DNA from 2 places in the Pseudomonas sp. AC255 genome. Region 2 is predicted to be linked to the other one. Evidence: riboswitches for the same ligand, from Rfam matches in the RefSeq annotation. Region 2 holds a riboswitch; the other holds the start of a gene.
What was found. A riboswitch is a leader RNA that binds a small molecule or an ion and turns the genes downstream of it on or off. The one in region 2 is predicted to bind cobalamin.
Positions count from the first base shown of each region.

Region 1: another riboswitch for cobalamin. It lies ahead of ACZZ0K_RS11660 (CbtB domain-containing protein); the one in region 2 lies ahead of ACZZ0K_RS08810 (ABC transporter substrate-binding protein).

Region 1 covers NZ_OZ409841.1:2,556,176-2,559,572, reverse strand. The annotation lists gene cobM (precorrin-4 C(11)-methyltransferase) at 1-56, opposite strand, end outside; gene ACZZ0K_RS11670 (cobalamin biosynthesis protein) at 135-548, opposite strand; gene ACZZ0K_RS11665 (CbtA family protein) at 545-1,246, opposite strand; gene ACZZ0K_RS11660 (CbtB domain-containing protein) at 1,258-1,455, opposite strand; cobalamin riboswitch at 1,579-1,797, opposite strand; cobalamin riboswitch at 2,693-2,904, shown strand; gene cobW (cobalamin biosynthesis protein CobW) at 3,004-3,397, shown strand, end outside.
Region 2 covers NZ_OZ409841.1:1,891,935-1,895,331, forward strand. The annotation lists gene ACZZ0K_RS08805 (FecCD family ABC transporter permease) at 1-905, opposite strand, end outside; gene ACZZ0K_RS08810 (ABC transporter substrate-binding protein) at 902-1,915, opposite strand; cobalamin riboswitch at 2,056-2,249, opposite strand; gene ACZZ0K_RS08815 (ParD-like family protein) at 2,387-2,614, shown strand; gene map (type I methionyl aminopeptidase) at 2,611-3,397, shown strand, end outside.

The DNA of each region.
Region 1 (3,397 bases), 660 kb from region 2:
TTGACGGTGATGAGTTCCGGGTCGCCGGGGCCGGCGCCGATGAAGTAGACGGTCATCGTTGAATCCTTGTGAAGAGGCGCAGGCACACTGCAGATGAAGCGTGCTCATGATCGATGGCGGGGATTATCGGGATTTTATGCAGCGCCGGCCAATGCCAGCGTGGCCTGCGCATATTTCTGCCGGTGGATCAGCAGTTTCGCCGGCGCCTGAATCAGTTGCTCGGCGAGCGCCAGCGCGGCGCTTTCCGCCACGCCGTAGCAGCCGGTGCGCTCAAAGGCGATCTGCGATTGATGGCTGAGGCGCTGCTGATAGGGCGCCAGTTCGGCACTGTTGAAATACTGCAGCGGCAGGTTCAACTGTGTGGCCAGTTCCAGCAACCCCGGTTCGTCGCGCTTGAGATCGATACTCGCCAGAGCCTTGACCGCTCGCAGTTCGATGCGGTGTGCCTGCAAAGCCTGGTCGAGTAACGCACGCAACGTACTGGCCGGGCAGCCCCGCTGGCAGCCGAGACCGACCACGAGGGTCGGCGCTGCGCGGTCATCGGTCATGCCTGATATGGGCCTGCGCTTTTGCGGCGGAACAACCATGCACTGATCAGGCCCAAGGCCAGCCAGAACGCGACGTTGGTCAGCTGCGAAGCGATTTTGAACTGGGTTTCCAGTGCCTCTGGAGCGAGCATCGAATGCACCTGCGGTTGCGGCGCGCCGATCACATGCGGCACGGCGAGAATCGCTACACCAAGAAGCTTCATCAGCCAGTGACGGCTGAAAGCGATCAGTGCCAGGCCGACAGCGGTCGAAGCGGCAGTGCCGATCCACCAGATCTGCCGCGAAGCCAGATCGGCGGCGGCTGTGCCCGGCAACTCAGGTGGCAGGCCCAAGGTCGGCGCGAGAACGAACGTGGCGTAACCGGCCAGACCCCAGAGCAGCCCTTGCGAGGTCTTGGTCGGCGCGCGCAAGGTGTACAGGCCGGCGAGCATCAGGGCGAAACCCACCGCCACCACCAGATTACCGCCAGTGGTCGAGACCACGCGCTGCCAGCCGTCTTCCGGCTCCCAGGCTTCGCCATCATGGCTGTGGGCGGCGGTGCCGACGGCGTGTTCGTGGACTTGCGCGACCGGTTCGGACTTCTCGAAGGTTTCGGCCTGCAGAATCAGTGGCGATACCCAGAAACTCTGTAGCAAGGTCAGGAGCAGGGCGGCCAGCAAGCCGGTGAAGCCTGCGGTTTGCGCGATACGCTTGATCATTTCGGCAAGCCTCAGTGGCACGGGAACGCGGCGCTGTGGCGGGTATCGTGGGCGGCGTTGTGCACCGCTTCGATGTGCGAGAAACCGGCGAACCAGACCAGGCTGGCACCGAGGATCGAGGCGAAGAGGGCGGCGACGACGCGTTGGCCGAGTGTGGTGCTGCTGGAAATGTGGTCAGTGTGGCTGACGGTGTTACTGATGATCGACATAGCGCTTCCCTCTGAAATGTCAGCGGGTAAACAGAGCGCATGAAAATCCCTGCGGGCCGGGCACGCAGGGATTTCGAACAGCGCCCGCCCACCGCGGGTTTGTTTGTGTTCAGCGGCGCTTGCGCGTGCTGGGTGTTGCGGGCCGGTCTCCGGGCTCGCGAGGGGTTGGCTGGTCGCCGACCTGCAAGCATCACCTTCCCATGCCGGGGCACAGTGGATCTGACGCTTCGCTCGCTTACCGTTGCGGGGGCAGCACCGGACTGACATGGCTTTGAGTAAAGCACATGATTCACCGGTTTCCCGTTTCACCCTGTGAAGGGCACCCGTAACAAGGTGTGCAGGAGAACATGGGTTTGGGTTTTTAGTCAATTTCCGGGAGTTTCCGGTACTGCGGTGTGGGCATTTTTCTGATGTTTTTGTGTGTATATCCGTTGCTGCGGGTGTTGCTGATTACGGTTTCGCCCTTACGGCGAGGCACTTTTTCCAAACGCCGAAAAAGCACCCAAAAGACTTGCTCCTACGTTCGGCCCTCGCAGGCTCGGGTTCCTTCGCTCCGGGACTGATCCGGGCGCAGCGGCTCCGGTTTGCTTCGCTGCACCTACACTCGCTGTGTACGACTGCGTCGTACGGTCGCTGCGCTCCCACGCCCGGATCAATCCCTCCACTCACCCTTCCGACGTCGCCGGTGGATCAAGATCAAAAGCACTCGAGCTTGCGCTCATTGTTGAGTGGTGCGGCTTCGCCGCGGGCAGCTGCGCTGCTTTGCTTTTGCTTTTGTGGGAGCGAGCCTGCTCGCGAAGGCGGCCTGACAGCCAACCTGTTCTTGAGCTGGTGCGCGATCCAACTGTAGGAGCTGCCGAAGGCTGCGATCTTTTGCTTTTGCCTTTGCTTTTGCTCTGGCTTTTGATCTTTCGCCCCTTCGGCAGGCTTCGTTACGGGATCGATCCGGGGGGAGCGCAGCGACCGTACGACGCAGTCGTACACAGCGGAAGGAGGTGCAGCGAAGCAAACCGTAGCCGCTGCGCCCGGATCGGTCCCGTAACGAAGGTACCCCGAGCCCCAGCGAGCGGGCCGTACGCCGGGGCAAAGCCTTTTGGTTCCTTTTTGCTGGGCCGGCACTCCGGCGTTTGAAAAAGGGACTCGCTGTAAGAGCGAAACCATAAGAAGCCGTTACCGCAGCAACGGATATACCCCCAGTTTCAGACTCACCGACCATTGACCCACGACGGACCCATGCGTAGCCTTGCGCTTTCGAGGTTCTTCGGCACTTGCCGAAGCTAAGAAGGGAACGCGGTCAAAGCCGCGGCTGCCCCCGCAACTGTGAACGGTGATGTTCGTTGCCACGCCACTGCCAGCTCAACCGATGAGCCAGCGGGAAGGCGCAATGGACGCCAGGCCCAACGCCTGAACGCCGTCAGCCAGGAGACCTGCCTCGTCACAGATTCTCACTACAACCGGGCGGGGTGATCCGGTGGCGAATGCTTCCGGCGTGCACGCGCGCTGCCGGTTCTCGTCCCGTATGCCCGCCGCTTGCCAAAGGGCATACCGATGAAAACACTGGCCAAACTCCCCGTCACCATCGTCACCGGTTTCCTCGGTTCGGGCAAAACCACGCTGCTGCGGCACATGCTCGACAACGCTCAGGGCCGGCGCATTGCGGTGATCGTCAATGAGTTTGGCGAGTTGGGCATCGACGGTGAAATCCTCAAGCAATGCACCATCGGCTGCACCGAAGAAGAGGCCAGCGGCCGCGTTTATGAGCTGGCCAACGGCTGCCTGTGCTGCACGGTGCAGGAAGAATTCTTCCCGGTGATGCGCGAACTGGTCGCCCGTCGCGGTGACCTTGATCACATTCTCATCGAAACCTCCGGCCTGGCCCTGCCCAAGCCGTTGGTGCAAGCCTTCCAGTGGCCGGAAATTCGCAGTGCCTGCACCGTCGATG
Region 2 (3,397 bases):
ACATCGGCGGCGATCAGAAACACTGCGCCGCCCAACGCACTGGCCGGCAGCAGACGGGCATGGCCGGTGCCGAGCAACAACCGCGCGGCATGGGGAATCACCAGACCGACAAAGCCGATCGAGCCGACAATCGACACCATCACCGCCGTCACCAGCGCGGCGCAGCCAATCAACAGAATCTGCACACGTCGCACTGGAATGCCGAGAGACGCCGCCGAGTCCGCACCAAAGGTGAACGCATCCAGCGCTCGGCGATGCCACAGACAAACAACCAACCCCAACACAGCCACCGGCACCGCCAGCCACACCGACGGCCAGCGCACGCCGCCGAGATTGCCGAGCAGCCAGAACATGATCCCGCGCGCCTGTTCCGAGCTGGCCGAGCGGGTGATCAGAAAAGCGGTGAGGGCGTTGAACAGCTGCGAGCCGGCAATCCCGGCCAGAATGATCTGCCCGGTGCCGCTGGCCGAGCCGCTGACTCGCGCCAACAGGATCACCAGTGCGAAAGCGGTCACCGCGCCGGCAAAAGCACCGACCGACAATGAAATCGCCCCGGCACCGACGCCGAGCAGGGCGACCATCACCGCGCCGGTCGAGGCGCCAGCAGAAATTCCCAGCAGATACGGATCGGCCAACGGATTGCGCAGCAGCGATTGCAGGATTACGCCACAGGTCGCCAGACCGGCGCCGCAGGCCGCCGCGACCAGCGCGCGGGTCAGGCGATAGTTCCAGACAATGCCTTCGTCGATCGGGTCGAGCACATAACCGGCGCCCCACAGCTTGTTCGCCAGCACCTGCAACACCACGCTCGGCTCGATCGAAGTCTCACCAATGGCCACGCCGCCAATCAGCGCGACCGACAGCGTCAACAGCACCAGCAGCAAACGGATCAGGCGTCTGCTCATGGCGACAGGTCGTAGCCGTTGATGGCGCTGGCCAGTTGTTCGAGGCCGTCGAAGGTGCGCAGGCTGGCCTGCATGGCCATGGCGTCAAGGATGATGATGCGGTTGTGCTTGACCGCGTCCATGTTGCGCGTCACCGGATCACTGCGCAGGAAGGCGAGTTTCTTCTGATAGTCGTCCGCCGGGAAACGTCGACGATCCATGCGCGCGATCACCAGAAACGTCGGGTTGGCCTTGGCGATGGTTTCCCAGCCGACGGTTGGCCATTCTTCATCCGACTCGACGACGTTGCGCACGCCGAGGGTGCTGAGCATGAAATCGGGCACACCTTTGTGCCCGGCCACGAAAGGCTCGATGTCCATCTCGGCGCTGGAGAACCACACCAGGGCGCTGACGTCTTTGCGCTGCTGCTTTTTCGCGGTGGCGATCGACTGCGCGAGGCTGGCTTTGAGCTGCTCATTGAGCTGCTCGCCACGCGCCTGCACATCGAAAATCGCCGCCAGTTGGCTCACGCTTTTGTAGATGCTGTCGATGCGAAACGGCGCCAGCCGCGTGCCGTCCGAACCGACGAGGTTGTCCTTGGCTTCGCAATCGGAGGGCAGCAGATAGGTCGGAATCTTCAGTTCATGAAACTGCTCGCGGGTGCCGACCGCGCCTTGCGGGCCGACCATCCATTCCAGCTCGACGGCAACCAGCTCCGGGCGTTTAGCGATCACCGCTTCGAAACTCGGCTCGTTATCGGCGAGGCGCTCGATCGTGTCGTTCTGCGCTTTGTATGTGCTCAGCACGTCGTTGAACCACAGCGAAGTGCCAACGACTTTGTCGCCCAGACCCAAGGCATAGAGCATTTCCGTGCCGGCCTGGCCGATGGTCACCGTGCGCGCAGGCGCGTGCTGAAAGGTCAGGCTGCTGCCACAGTTTTCGACGGTCAGCGGATACGCAGTCGGCGCCGCTTGCGCCAGGGCGCAAAGGCTCAGAGCGGTGAGCAGGGTGGCAACGCGGGGCAGCAGCATGGGGCAGTCTCCAAGGGAACCGTACGGGAGCGGGCGGGTACGGTTTGGAAACACACCTCGGGCGCGGTCGTGGAAACTGCGCAAGGCCGGCACGGGGAAAATGCGCACGGCACGATGTCCTTCCCGGACACCCCGCCGGTTGGTCAGTCACTGTGCCGGCAGGTCTCCTGACTGATGCGTCATCGCCACGCTCCGGCCTTCCCGGGAGTCACCCAGTGGCAGTCAAGGAGCAGGCTCGGCACCTACAGTTGCGGGGGCAGTTCCGATTGATGCTGTGCAAGCATTTCGGATTCCCTATTAATTCCGTGTGGAAACCGGCGCGGGCATGGTAGTCGATCAGGCCGCTGATGGGGAGCCGATTCTGCTTCGGCAGCTCCTGCACGGGTGCGTGTTTGCGTGGCGGAGCGTTTGCAATCCGAGGGTAAGCTTGGCTAGTATACGATCCATATACATTTCGTATCGGATATAGACATGGGCATCGTAAAGATTTCAGAGGACATGCACGAGAACCTGCGTATCTCCAGCAACGCCCTCAGCCGCTCGATCAACGCGCAGGCTGAGCACTGGATGCGCATCGGCATGCTCGCCGAGCTGCATCCCAATCTCGACCACAGCGCCATTTGCCGCCTGCTGATCCGCGCCGAACAGAATGGTGGGCTGGATCTGCAACAACTGACTCAGGAAGCCGTCAGCGCATGAGAAACCAGATCAAGATCAACACCCCGGCCGACATCGAAAAATCCCGCGCCGCCGGCAAACTCGCCGCTGAAGTGCTGGCAATGCTGGTGCCGCATGTGAAGGCTGGCGTGACCACCGATGAGCTGGATCGACTGTGCAACGATTACATCGTCAATGTGCAGAAGGCGGTGCCAGCCAACGTCGGTTATCACGGCTTTCCGAAAACCGTCTGCGCGTCGGTCAACGACGTGGTGTGTCACGGCATTCCATCGGGTACGCCATTGAAGGATGGCGACATCGTCAATCTCGACATCGCCGTGATCAAGGATGGCTGGTTCGGCGATACCAGTCGCATGTATGTCGTGGGTGAGGCAAGCCCCGAGGCGCAGCACCTGATCAAGACCACTTACGATGCGATGTGCGCAGGCATCCGTGCAGTGAAGCCGGGCGCAACGCTGGGCGATATCGGTCATGCGATCCAGAGCCTGGCGGAGGCGGAGGGCTTCAGCGTGGTGCGCGAGTACTGCGGCCATGGCATCGGCAAGGTCTATCACGACGAACCGCAAATCCTGCATTACGGCTTTCCCAATCAAGGGCTGAAGCTTAAGGCCGGGATGATTTTCACCGTGGAACCGATGCTCAATGCCGGCAAACGCCATGTGAAGAACATGCCGGATGGCTGGACGGTGCTGACCAAGGATGGCTCCTTGTCGGCGCAGTGGGAGCATATGGTCGCGGTGACGGAGAGCGGGTTCGAAGTGCTGACGGCTTGGCCGGATGAGATTGAAGGGTACCGGGCCATTG